DNA from 3 places in the Glutamicibacter sp. FR1 genome. Region 3 is predicted to be linked to each of the others. Evidence: riboswitches for the same ligand, from Rfam matches in the RefSeq annotation. Region 3 holds a riboswitch; each other region holds the start of a gene.

Region 1 (4,408 bases), 320 kb from region 3:
CGGGGGAGCGCCTGCGGTGGTGATCCGCAATGGCGTATCAAGCTGATGGGCACGGGCTGAGTCGGCGATGATGGAGCAGACGGTCGGGGCGCCGCACAGGTGGGTGGTCCCAAGATTCTCGATGGCGTCCCAGACCGCATTCTCGCGCACGCCGCGCAGGCACAGGTGGGTTCCGCCCGCTGCGGTGACGGCCCATGGGGTGCACCATCCGTTGCAGTGGAACATCGGCAGGGTCCACAGGTAGCGGGTCTTGGCGGTGAAGCCCTGGTGGTGAGCTTCGCCCAAGGAATTCAGGTAGCTGCCGCGGTGCGAGTAGAGCACGCCCTTCGGCTTGCCGGTGGTGCCTGACGTGTAGTTGAGAGTGATCGGCGCCCGCTCGTCGGCAATGGCATAGGGAAGCTTCTCATCCGAGGCTTCTGCCAGCAACTCGTCCAAGGTGGCGTCGACTTGCACTTCGGGACGCGGTCCGGAGTACTGGTCATCGGTGATTTCAATGAGCGCTTCCAGCGTCGGGTTCTCCCGGCGCAGGGTCTTCGTATGCTCCAGCAGCTCGGTGTCGGCAAGCATCAGCTTGGCAGCCGAATGATCAATGATGTACTGCAGCTCGTGGGCCGAAAGGCGGGTATTCAGGGCAATGAGGACGCCGCCAGCCAGCGGCACGGCGTAATGCGCCATGAGCATTTCGGGAGTATTCGGTGCCAGCACGGCCACGCGGTCGCCCGGTTCAATGCGCGCCTTCAGCGCCTGGGCAAAGCGGTGCACGCGTGCTTCGAGTTCCGCGTAGGTGTAGCTGCGAGTTCCATGGATGACGGCGGTCTTCTTCGGATAGGCCTCGGTTGTGCGCTCAAGGAAACGCAGCGGGGTCAGTTCTGAATGGTTTGCCTGAATCTCTACCATGGTGTGGCTATTCCTCAATCGTCAGCGATGGTTACGGAGAACAATAAGAGGGAGTGTGACTCAATGCACTCCATGATCGATAGTACCATGAACCTCAGCGTCATGCGGAGAAACCAAGTTTCATTGCGGTGAGCGGTAGTGAATTCGCGACAGGCCTCCGGTTCCACGGGTAGAGCCGGGTCTTCCGCTGCAACGTGACCGGAGAAGGTCCGTAATGAAAGTTGCGTCGAAGGTCTCGGGCAAGGTGGATTTGGCGAATAAAAGACTGCTAAAAGGTTCATTTCAAGGCATTGGATCGAACGTTTCGTTGAATATTGCGATTTGCGAAGCAAAATGTTTGACGCTGCTTCGTAATCACCCATATTGTTTTAAGCAGAATCAAGAGCATCAGCTATAAGCCCTGGCTTGCTGATCGGCAACCCTCTCAACGGTAGTGGGGTGCTCCAGGTGAGGATTCGGTTCCACGCGAAAACGTGCTGGAACAAGTACCGCACACGGCGTGGAACTCCAACGCTGGCGGCTTCGAGAATCAAGAAGCTCCGGCGTGCGGATTATTGCGCGGTGGGCAAGACCCGAAGGAATCGAGCCATGTCATTGAATCTTGAACTTGACCCGTTGACCCTGCGCAAGGTTTTCGCTCAGCATCCGTCAGGCGTAGCCGCCCTCTGTGCAGAACTGGATGGCGAGAAAACCGGCATTGTGGCTTCGTCATTTACCGTGGGTGTTTCCCTCGAGCCAGCACTGGTGATGTTCGCCGTGCAGAAATCCTCGAATACGTGGCCAAAGCTGCGCAACGCTGGCCGCATCGGCGTTTCGGTGCTCAGCGAACGCAATGAAGGAGTGTGTGCTCAGATCGCGTCGAAGAACGGCGACCGATTCCGCGGGATCGACACCTATTCCTCGGAACAGGGCGCACTGTTCATTAACGACTCCACGCTGTGGCTGGAAACCTCGATTTACAACGAGGTCGAAGCGGGGGATCACTGGGTGATCTTGATGGAAGTCCACGGGCACCGCATCTCGAAGCACTCGCCGCAGATCTTCCACGATTCGCGCTTCCATTCACTGCCGGTCCCCGAGCTCGTCTAAGCTCTTCTGAACTTCCATAGCTTCGGCCAGATCAACATATCGATCTGGCCGAAGCTTTTTTGATTTCGAGGCCTGCGGAATCACTTGATCCCTGTGCCAATCGGAAAATTAGGCGCGATGCCTGTTGATCTCCGGGCACCCCGGCAGCAACCCTGGACTACATGCAGCCCATGCACTGCGGGCAAGTTCGACGTGTAATTGCACTTCCACTGCAGCTGATTGCCGGGGTAAATCGGTGGCAGTGGGCCAAGAGCCCAGTTACGGCTTCAAATTCACGCAACGCCACCTCGGCGACATCAAGTTATCCACGGCCCTGAGCGGTGAAATTCTTGTTGGTTGTGAACTACTTCGGGCTCGGAGCCTTGATAGCGAACATTAATCCGTGGTGACTAAGGGTTTTGCAAATTTAACAGTATCCACAATGTTATCCACAAAACTGTGGATGAAGTGTGGGGAAATGTGAACAAAGGAGCGAAAACCCCGGAAACTGGGCGATTGTGGGTGTTGATAACCTCGATGTGGTTGGCGTGACCTTCAATGAATTAACTTTCTTTCCACAAGTGTGAAAATACAAACAGACTAGTCAATTGATGTTACCGGTGTATAGAGCGGGGTAATCCACAGGGTTCTCCCCAGACTGTGAACAGGTGAGTCCACAGGTAGCGGTGTGTTATCCACATATTCTGTGGATAATGAGGTTTACGCCTGTTAATAACAGCCCTAGTGTTGGCTTCGGGAGAGAAATATCCACAGGCGCTTTACAGCTAAATGTCCGTATCGACTGACATGATGAAGCGTTGCCATGAGGGCAAGGAGAATTTTCCCAGCGGGTCAATAGGGGATGGAAGTGTCTGCAATGAGTGCTGAGCCGGTTTACGAAGGACGGGAATCCGACGCAGGGCGCAAGCCGCCACAGGATATCGAGGCCGAAATGTCGGTGCTCGGCGGCATGATGCTTTCCAAGGATGCGATTGCCGACGTCGTTGAATCCATCCGCGGCACCGACTTCTACCGTCCCTCCCACGAATCCATCTACGAGGCAATCGTTGACCTCTACGGCCGCGGCGAGCCAGCCGATGCGGTCACCGTAGCCGACTTGCTGACCAAGCGCGGCGAAATCTCGCGCGTGGGTGGCGCTGCCTACCTGCACAACCTCATCCAGCAGGTTCCCACTGCGGCGAATGCCGGGTACTACGCAGAAATCGTGCGTGAACGCGCAGTGCTGCGCCGGCTGGTTGACGCCGGTACGCGCATTGTCCAGATGGGCTATTCGCCCGATGGCGAGGTCGACGCAATCGTCAACGAAGCCCAGGCCGAGGTGTACAAGGTTGCCGAGAACCGCAGCAGCGAGGACTACGTGCGCCTCTCGGACATCATCGAAGACACCGTCGACGAGATCGAAAACGCGGCCAACGCTGGCGATGGCATCACCGGCGTGCCCACCGGCTTCTACGAATTCGATGAGCTGACCCAGGGCCTGAAGGGCGGCCAGATGATCATCATCGCTGCCCGTCCCGCCGTCGGCAAGTCGACCTTCGCGCTGGACTTCGCCCGTTCGGCTGCCATCAAGCACAACATGGCCACCGTGTTCTTCTCCCTGGAAATGGGCCGCAACGAGATCGCGATGCGCCTGCTCTCGGCCGAAGCGTCCATCCAGCTGCAGGACCTGCGCAAGGGCTCGGTGGAAGATGCGCAGTGGACCAAGATCGCCACGACCATGGGCCGGCTCAACGAAGCCCCGCTGTTCATCGACGATTCGCCGAACATGTCCATGATGGAAATCCGCGCCAAGTGCCGCCGGTTGAAGCAGCGCAACGAGCTGCGCATGATCATCCTCGACTACCTGCAGCTGATGAGCTCGGGCAAGCGCGTGGAATCGCGCCAGCAGGAAGTCTCGGAGTTCTCGCGTAACCTCAAGCTGCTGGCCAAGGAGCTCGACGTGCCGCTGATTGCCCTGTCGCAGCTGAACCGTGGATCCGAGCAGCGCACCGACAAGCGTCCCATGGTCTCGGACCTGCGTGAATCGGGCTCGATCGAGCAGGACGCCGACATGGTCATCCTGCTGCACCGCGACGACGTGTATGACAAGGAAAACCGTCCGGGCGAGGCCGACGTGATCATCGCGAAGCACCGTGCAGGTCCGACCAAGACCATCACCGTAGCGTTCCAGGGCCACTACTCGCGCTTCAACAACATGTCCAACGAGGGCTAGTCCCAGTCAGAACTCATATGGCACCTACTAAGCCAGCTCATTGCTGGCTATAGTGGGTGCCATGTTCGCTTCGTTGCAGGCTTTGCTTTGGGGCACCGTGGCCGGATCCGCCCTGCTGCTGGGGTCCGGTGCTGCCTGGTGGTTGAAGATCCCCAAGGTCTGGGTCAGCGCAATCATGGCTTTCGGCGCCGGGGTCCTGATCAGCGCACT
Region 2 (4,408 bases), 300 kb from region 3:
ATGCCCACCAGCACCACCGACACGATGATCGCGGCCAGGCCGGAGAGGCCCAACATGTAAGGCAGGATCGGCACCACCGCGCCGGAAGCGAAGAGCAGGAATGAGGTGGCGGCCGCCCCGGTGGCCGAGCCCAGCTCCTGGTGCTCCTTCTCGAGCTCGTCGCCGCGGCCTTCCGGGTTCAGCGAGAAATCAGGGTTGCAGTCGCAGGTGAACAGGCCCATGCGTTCGGCGGCCCGGTGCTCGGCGTCCTCGTCGCTCATGCCGCGGGCCTTGTAGATCAGCACCAGCTCGTTGGCGTCCAGATCCAGGTTCGGGGCCGCGGTCAGCGTGACCTGGGTGGGCCGCGAGGCGGTCAGCAGCTCGCGTTGGGAACGCACCGAAACGTATTCGCCGGCCGCCATGGACAGCGCTCCGGCCAGCAAGCCGGCAATGCCGGAGAACAGCACGAAGGTCGAAGAAACGCCGGTGGCGCCGATGCCCATGATCAATGCCAGGTTGGATACCAGCCCGTCGTTGGCGCCGAAGACCGCGGCGCGGAAGTTGCCCGACAGCCGTGCGCGTCCTGCTGTGGCCAGGGCCCGGACGACTTCCTCGTGGACCTGCTCGTCGGCAGCCATCTGCGCGGTGGCGTCCTTGTCATTGCGGTAGGGGGAGCTGCTCTCGGAGCGCTGGGCCATGGCCAGCACGAACACCGACCCGAAGTGCAGGGCGAGGAAGCGCAGCATGGTGCGGCGCAGCGACGGTCGGACTTCCTTGGCATGCTCGCCGAGCAGCGTGCGCCAGTGGGATTCGTGGCGTGCTTCGGCTTCGGCCAGGCCCAGCAGGATTTGCCGTTCCTGCCCGGTCTTCTTTTCCGCCAGGGCCCGGTAGATGGCGCCCTCGGCGACTTCATCGGCGAGATACTTGCGCCATCGCTGGATCTGCGCTTTGGTCGGTTCGGCGCTTGGGTGCTGTGGCATCTCGAAAAGGCTCTCCTTGAACGTGGAGTTTCCCATGGAAACCCGTGGATCGGCTCAGCTTTCCACTTTAGCCAGCGCCCCTGGACTTGGGAATTTGGCAAGGCTAAATGCATGGCGCCTGCCTGCCGGATTCCCTGCTTCCGGCACCACCAGCAGCAATTCGGAGGTGTCCGGGTCGAAGGCCGGACGGCGGGAGCAGCGGGTGATGAGGCGTTCGAGCCTGAGCGGGTCCGCAACGTAGCGGGTGCACCAGCGGCCCTCAGCGGTGAACTGCACCTGGCCGGTCTGGCGGTCGATGATGGGAAGGATTGGGATGGCCACGGATATTAACTCTCTGGCGAGCTCTTGCCCGTGCACCAATTGATGCGCGGACCGCTTCCTCATCCGAACCACCCATGAACTTGGGGTTGGTGCGCGGCCAGTCGGAGCTTGGCGCCGCGTCTCGTGAAGCAACAATTCTGAGCGTACCGCCGCATGCGGCGCCAGATGAAGCCGTACTGCGTAATATGACTTCCGGTCAGTTCTCCGGGGCCAGGGAATCGGCCAGCTGCTGCAGCTTCTGGCGGTGTTCAGCCCACTGCGCCGCGGTGTAGCCGGTCAGCAAATCCAGCGTCGCGGTCCAGCCGGCGCGGCCGTCGAGCTGTTCGCGGATGATATCCAGCTGCCCTGCATGCCGGGAGGTCTCGGCCAGCGCATGGATGAGCAGATGGTCCAAGGTGGTATGCCCCGCCGGCCCCCACCACGGGACGTGCACTGCAGAATCCAGGTACAAGGCGGCGATGCCCTCGTCCGCGAAGGCGATGGCCTTGCGGTACAGGTCTATCAGCTGCAGCCCGTCCATCTGGGCGGGCGGAAGGAAATCAGCGTCGGGATCATGCGGGGAGATGAACTCGCGGACATAGGCGTCGTTGGCCTCGCGCCGCAGGCAGGTGCCGAAATACTCGTATTCGTTGATCGCCAGATGGTGCAGCACGCCCAGGATGTGGGTGCCGGTAGGGGTGAGCGGGGTGCGTGCCAGCTGCTCGGCCAGGCCCTCGGCCTTGAAGATCGCATTCTCGCGCGCCTCATTCAGGTACCCGCAGAGCTTGTCCTTGGTGCTGTCCATGGACAGAGTCTAATGATCGCGGCCGGCCCGCGGTAGGGGACACCGCGTGTTTACCATTGGTAAACTTGCCCCGCAGGCGGTGAAGTCGCCGCGGATGCCGCTGCCGGACACGACGTTGATGGAGCCAAACGATGAAAACCTTGCCAGTTGAACCAACCGGTGCTGCGATCAACATCGGTGCGCGGCTGCGCGGGGTGCGGCAGACCCAGCGCATGACCATTGACCAGGTCGCAGAGCTCTCCGGGCTGACCAAGGGCTTTCTCTCGCGTGTGGAACGCGACCTGACCAGCCCCTCGGTGGCGACGCTGCTGCGCCTGTGCGAGGTGCTGGGCATCGAGGTCGGCACGCTTTTCGAAGTCCCGGAAACGAAACTGGTGCGCCTGGACCAGGCGCCGCGGGTTTCACTGGGCGGCGACGGGATCACCGAGCAGCTGGTGACCCCGCGCAGCGAAAAGCGGCTGCAGATGATCCGCGCCGAGATTGCGCCGAGGGGCACTGGCGAAGCGGAACTGTATTCGATGGATTGCGAGCTGGAAGTGCTGCACGTGATCGCCGGAGAATTCATCCTGATCCTGCCCGACCAGCGATTGGAGCTTGAGGCGGGCGATACCGTAACCTTCCCGGGCCGCGAGCCGCATAGCTGGCAGAACCCTTCCGATGAGCCGGCCGTGGTGACCTGGACGCTGATCCTTTCCTGAGCCCAACCCCTGCGCCCGCTGCGGCGGCACGCTCGGCGCGATGCGGCTGCGTGTTCGCTGGCGGGGTGGGCAACCGCGTATTCTAGGAACGATGCGTTGTTCCGGGCGCTCGGAACGATTGGCGATGGGAGAGGCGTGAAGACAGGCGAACCAACTGCGACGCAGGACAAGCTGCGCAGCATCAGCTGGTGGGCTTCGGTGCTTTTCGGCGTTCTTGTCGGCACCACCTTGACCTGGATCCGTACCCAGCGCAATTTCTTCTTCCTCGGCGCCGCGATTCTCGCTGTCGTCATCGTGACCATCGGCGTGCGGACGATCCGCCGGCGTGCGCGTTTCCCGCAGATGGCGCAGGCGCGCATCTCCTGGACCTATGCGCTGTGGACCGCCATCCTGCTCATCCTGGCCGGCCCGATCCAGCTGGTGTACGTGGCCGATGACCTTTCCGAATTGACCATCAAGTCGTTGGTGATGTCCGCGGGCTTCGTCCTGGGCATCCATGAGGTCGACCGGGCGCTGGTGAATGCCAGCAAGAAGGGCTCCGAGGCGCCCTGAGCTCCCGGGTTGGATGAAATGGCCTGAAAGTGCAGTCAACGTATCCCTACCCTTGTCGTTTTTTGCCTTGTCCCATCCTGGCCAGCATTGGCAGAACTAGGTTGCAATCAGCACCACTCAACCTGGACTCTCGAATCTCCCGGTTGCTGGCGATCAATGAAACGAAGCTGCGTGTTGGATTAGGGGTGCTGGTCCAGCAAATCCGCAGCGCCGCCAACTGATCTCCTCACTGAAGTTCCGGCGCAGGCCGCAGTCCATTCCCGGGCTGAGGCTCGCGTCTTTTTGCGCCCGGATTCCGCCCGGCCCTGTCGTTGGATCTTGACGTGACCCAGCAGACAAAATAGCATAATGGAAAACTGAAGTTTCATATTAGACAACTTGGGCTGTGGTCCTCGTGCGTCTGGGGAGGAAGTTGCGATGAAGGAAATCCGCATCGAGGAAAATGGCCGGCTGGGACCGATCAATGCCGCGGAGATTCCCCGCTATGCAGGGGGCGGCACCTACGCCCGGCTGCCGCGCCTGGATCAGGTGGAGCAGGCCGACATCAAGATCGTTGGCGTGCCTTTCGACACCGGTGTGTCCTACCGTCCCGGCGCCCGCTTCGGCGCCAACCACGTGCGCGAATCCTCGCGCCTGATCCGCCCCTACAACCCGGCCACCGACACCTCGCCCTTTGCACAGAGCCAGGTGGCTGACGCCGGGGACATGGCGGTCAACCCGTTCAACATCAACGAGGCCATCGAGACCATCGAGCACAACGCGCTGGAGCTGACCAGCGACGGCTCCACCCTGGTCACCGTGGGCGGCGACCACACCATCGCGCTGCCGCTGCTGCGCGCCGCCTCCCAGCGCGCCGGCGCCCCGGTGGCGATGCTGCACTTCGACGCGCACCTGGATACCTGGGACACCTACTTCGGCGCCGAATACACCCACGGCACCCCGTTCCGTCGTGCCGTCGAGGAAGGCATCCTGGACACCGAGGCGATCTGCCACGTGGGCACCCGCGGCCCGCTGTACGGCAAGAAGGACCTGGAGGACGACAAGCGCTTCGGCTTCGGCATCGTGACCAGCTCGGATGTCTACTACCAGGGCGT
Region 3 (4,408 bases):
TTCCGTAGACAACTCGGCTGTAGATGTCACGCCCCAGATGGTCGGTTCCGAACAGGTGTTCCGCGGATGGCGCTAGCAGCTTGTCAGCCGGCACACCAGTAATCGGGTCGTGGCCCGTAAAGAGCGATGGAAGAAAAGCCCACGCCACAAATACGGCCAGCGGAATGAGAACCCACCAGGCGGCAAACCAGCGTGCTGCTGGATTTCCTATTTTGGTTGCAGGCTTGGTTGAAGCCATCGGCTGGTCATCACTGGCCACCGATCCAACGTGTTCGGTTATGAGACTCATTAGTCCTACTTTCCTTACGCAACAAGCGAGCGGGTTGCGCCGCTTGTTGACGTGACGATGCGTGGATCGAGCTGCGGGTGGATGAGATCAACGAGCAAGTTGACTGCGGTGAAAACGACTGCGGTCAGCAGCACCAATCCCTGGACCAGTGGAATGTCCTGCGCCGTCACTGACTGCAAGATAAGCTGGCCTAATCCCGCGCGGGAAAACACGGTCTCGGTGATGACGGAACCAGCGAGCAAGGCACCAATGGTGATACCGGCAATGGATAGCGCGGCCGGGGCCGCGTTCTTCAAGGTATGCCGGTAGAAGATCCATGCTTCGCTTGCGCCTTTGGCGCGCAAAACTTCAATAAACGGTTGCCTATTCACTTCCTGCACGCTCTTGATCAGGACCTGGGCAATCGGAGCGCTCAGATGCACGGCCAGCACGAAGATTGGCACCGCCAACGACATGAACGATCCATCCGGGAACAGCGACATCACGCCGAGCTGCACGGCCAACAGCTGCAAGAGCAGCAGCCCCAACCAGAAAACAGGTATCGAAACCATCAAAGGTGGCAGGTTCAGCAGCGCCTTGCGCAACTTCCCGCCTCTGGCCAAGCTCGCAGCCGACGCGATAATCAGGGCGAATACCACCGAAAGAACGAATGCACTACCAGCCAGAACCAAGGTGGATCCAGCGACTTCCCCGATGCGCGTCGCCACTTCCGAACCATTGGATAACGAATATCCAAGATCCCCGCGAAGCAGCCCGAGCAACTGCGAGAAGTACTGCACGAAGAGCGGCTGGTCGTATCCGTAGTATGCCTTCATCTGGGCAATGGTGGCCGGATCCACCGCCGAGTCAGTGCTCAGGAAGATCGTGACCGGGTCATTCGGCAAGGATTGCACGGCAATGAAAACCGCTGTGTAGGCAAGCCAGATGACCAGAAGCGCCTGTCCCAGTCGTTTTACGATGTAAGTGCCCATGGATTTGGTTCCTAGCCTTCGCTCTTCCAAGCACCTTGGAAGATGGGCGCGGTACCGGAAGTGAACTCGACGTTCGCCGAGCTATTGGCGCCATAGACCTGGACTTCGTCCCAAAGAACCAGCGTCAGGGCCTTGTCCAGCACCAGGGCACGCTGTTCCTCTTCGACCAGCTTCAGGTGTTCCTCATCGGTGGCCGCCGACTGCTCTTTGATGAAAAGCTTGTTCAGTTCAGGATCAGCGCGAAGGGTCTGGTTGTTGTTCGCAGGTGCATAGACCGGGCCCAGTCCGCCGTACGCAAACTGGCGAGTTCCGAAGAACTCCACCTTGTCGTCGACAAGTGCGTTGGTCAGGAAAGTATTGTCTGCCGCGCGGTTGATCAGCTGGACACCAATCTCGCGCCATTGCTGTTCAATCAGTTCGAACGCTGGCTTAATGACTACGGAGTTATTGGAGGTGGAAACCGTGACTTCCAGTTTCTTCCCGTTCTTCTCCCGAATGCCATCTGCGCCCGGCTTCCATCCGGCCTCGTCCAATAACTGCTTGGCCTTTTCCGGGTTATAGGCCAATTCAGCTGACAGGTCTACAAACCCTGGTGCCTTGTGGTTGAGGATCGATCCCGAGATGACATAGCTATCCGAGAGAACGGTGTCTTTGATTGCCTGGCGGTCGATTGCAACCTGCAGTGCCTGGCGGACTTTGACGTCTTCCAGCTTTCCCGAGCCAATGCGCACGGCCGCGTGGTTGGTGGTCAGGTCCACCCCTTCGGCGGCATAAACCTTGCCGCCACTGGAGGCCAGCACCTGTTCATCTACCGGCTGCAATCCTCGGACGAGATCCACCTGCCCGGACTGGGCGGCGCCGGCACGGCTAGCGACCTCTGGAAGGTACTTGATAACCAGGGTATCCAGATAGGCATCACCCTGGTTCGGCGCAGTTTCTGGCGCCCAGGCGTAGTCATCCCGGCTGCTGAAAACGACTTCTTCATCAGGCTTTTCCGATTCGAAGACGAATGGGCCGGAACCAACAATCTTGGAGATCGAAGACTGCGCGGCATTGTCCAGTTCAAGGGTCTTCGGGGACACCAAACCAGCAGTTACGGAGGAAGTCGACCTAAGGAAATTGGCATCTGGCCGCTTGAGCGTGACCTTGACCTTGTTGTCCCCTACGACCTCTGCCGACTTATAGGCAGCAAAGTCAACGTTTGGCGCAATCTGGGCAGACTTGATTCCCTTTCCAAGGGCGTCCAGGTTCAGCTTCACAGCCTCAGCATCCAGCGTGGAGCCGTCTGAGAAAGTGACACCGTCGCGAATGGTGAAGGTGAACTCCGTCTGGTCTTCATTAGCTTCGAATTCGCTGGCGATCCAGCCAACCAGTTTGCCGGCTTCCACATCGTAGTAGGTCAGGCGATCAAGCACTGAGTTCAGAACATTCGCTTTCTCATAGAAGCGTGCTGCCTGAGTCTGCCAATTGTTGATAGGGGTAACTTCAGCGAAGGTGAAGGTGCCACCTTCAACCGGAGTCCCTGGATCGGCTGCTGCTTGCGCTGCGCCCGTCTTGGTGGCGTTGCCTCCGCAAGCGGTGAGCGACAAGCCCAGAACGGCAAGAATCGCAGTGGTCTTCAGTCCAAAATGTGCTGTACGCATGATTTCAAATGTCCTCTCGGTTGGTGACCCGAGGATTACGCCTAGATTCGCTGCACGTTCTGCCATGATTTGTGGGAATACTCTTGGCGAGTTTCTCCCCGCAGACCGCCGTGAAAATTAGCAATCTCCATCGGTCCTGGCCTTAGCACCGCTCCCGTTCACGGGTGGTTGCTGCGACTTCAACGAGCCAGGTCTCTCGGTCGCTCTGGATGGGGTGTCCGGCTGTACCGGCCGAACAATTCAAGTCTGCAACCCGTGAATTCAGCAGACAAGCGTTACGTAAGGAGCGGTCATGAAGTCACACAAAGCATCCTGAAATGCCCGATGTTCGTCATACTGGGCGTCACGAAAACCCTTTCATGCGTCATATGACTTTCCATGACGGCAGGTTTGGGCAGATCCGCAGAAATCCTTGCTTATGCTGGATTTCCGATTGAAGGTTTGGGGAATTACCCCACCCGCTAGCCGGTTGTAGCAGATGCAAGAACTTACGAGAGGACCTCATGAAGATCGCAATTACCGGAGCCACCGGACAGCTGGGAAAACTCGTCATCGATGCACTGCTGGAGCGCGGGGCCGATCCCGCGCAGCTGATTGCCATCGGCCGTTCGGAAGAAAAACTGGCCCCGCTGGCAGGCAAGGGCTTGGAAACCCGCGTTGCCGATTACAACGTCCAGCCAGATCTGGTTTCCGCGCTTGAAGGCGTCGACAAGCTGCTGCTGATCTCCTCCAGCGAGGTAGGCCAGCGCGTCGCCCAGCATGAGAACATCATCAACGCCGCCAAGCAGGTGGACGTCTCGCTGATCGCCTACACGTCAATTGCCAACGCGATGACCGGCGGCATGGAGCTCGCCGAGGAGCACATCGCCACCGAGCGGTTGCTGGCTGGATCAGGCATCGGCTACGTGCTGCTGCGCAACGGCTGGTACATCGAAAACTACACCGACCAGCTCATGGGCTACCTCAATAGCGGCGTAATCCTCGGTGCCGCGGGCGAGGGCAGAATCAGCGCTGCCGCCCGTGCCGATTTCGCGGAGGCAGCCGCGGCGGTGCTGCTGTCCGATGAAGAGCAGAACGGCAAGATCTACGAGTTGGGCAGCGACAAGCCATTCACCCTCGCCCAGCTTGCTGGCGCTGTCGGCGCCGCCGCTGGCCAGGACGTCGCCTACCAGGAAATGGATCCCGAACAGCTGGAAAAGATCTACGCTGACGCCGGAGTCCCCGGACCCTTCGCGCACATCCTCGTCGATACCGACGTGCGCATTCGCGAAGGAGCACTGGAGGTTGGAACCGGCGACCTGGCCAAGCTGATCGGCCGCGCTCCAGCGTCCCTGGGCAAGGTCATCAAGGACAACCTGGACAAGTAGCACCCTCTCATCAAGGGTCCAACGGGCAGGCACTCGCGGCAGTCGTTGCCGCGGTGCCTGCCCTTCAGCATTTAAGCTTCATAACCGCGAATATTCGCTCGACAAGGGGAAATTTAACACCCAGATAGATAGTGCCGC

What was found. A riboswitch is a leader RNA that binds a small molecule or an ion and turns the genes downstream of it on or off. The one in region 3 is predicted to bind S-adenosylmethionine.
Region 1: it holds a riboswitch for S-adenosylmethionine, as region 3 does, so the genes downstream of both, ACLQ8T_RS16150 (flavin reductase family protein) here and ACLQ8T_RS01350 (ABC transporter substrate-binding protein) in region 3, are expected to answer to the same signal.
Region 2: it holds a riboswitch for S-adenosylmethionine, as region 3 does, so the genes downstream of both, ACLQ8T_RS02750 (hypothetical protein) here and ACLQ8T_RS01350 (ABC transporter substrate-binding protein) in region 3, are expected to answer to the same signal.

Annotation. Positions count from the first base shown of each region.
Region 1 covers NZ_CP178602.1:3,350,167-3,354,574, reverse strand. The annotation lists gene ACLQ8T_RS16155 (long-chain-fatty-acid--CoA ligase) at 1-897, opposite strand, end outside; SAM riboswitch class IV at 1,274-1,391, shown strand; gene ACLQ8T_RS16150 (flavin reductase family protein) at 1,486-1,986, shown strand; gene dnaB (replicative DNA helicase) at 2,843-4,198, shown strand; gene ACLQ8T_RS16140 (ZIP family metal transporter) at 4,260-4,408, shown strand, end outside.
Region 2 covers NZ_CP178602.1:564,407-568,814, forward strand. The annotation lists gene ACLQ8T_RS02745 (VIT1/CCC1 transporter family protein) at 1-959, opposite strand, end outside; gene ACLQ8T_RS02750 (hypothetical protein) at 1,014-1,280, opposite strand; SAM riboswitch class IV at 1,296-1,409, opposite strand; gene ACLQ8T_RS02755 (DinB family protein) at 1,477-2,064, opposite strand; gene ACLQ8T_RS02760 (cupin domain-containing protein) at 2,196-2,762, shown strand; gene ACLQ8T_RS02765 (hypothetical protein) at 2,898-3,314, shown strand; gene speB (agmatinase) at 3,732-4,408, shown strand, end outside.
Region 3 covers NZ_CP178602.1:263,509-267,916, reverse strand. The annotation lists gene ACLQ8T_RS01360 (ABC transporter permease) at 1-289, opposite strand, end outside; gene ACLQ8T_RS01355 (ABC transporter permease) at 304-1,260, opposite strand; gene ACLQ8T_RS01350 (ABC transporter substrate-binding protein) at 1,272-2,903, opposite strand; SAM riboswitch class I at 3,028-3,119, opposite strand; gene ACLQ8T_RS01345 (SDR family oxidoreductase) at 3,407-4,270, shown strand.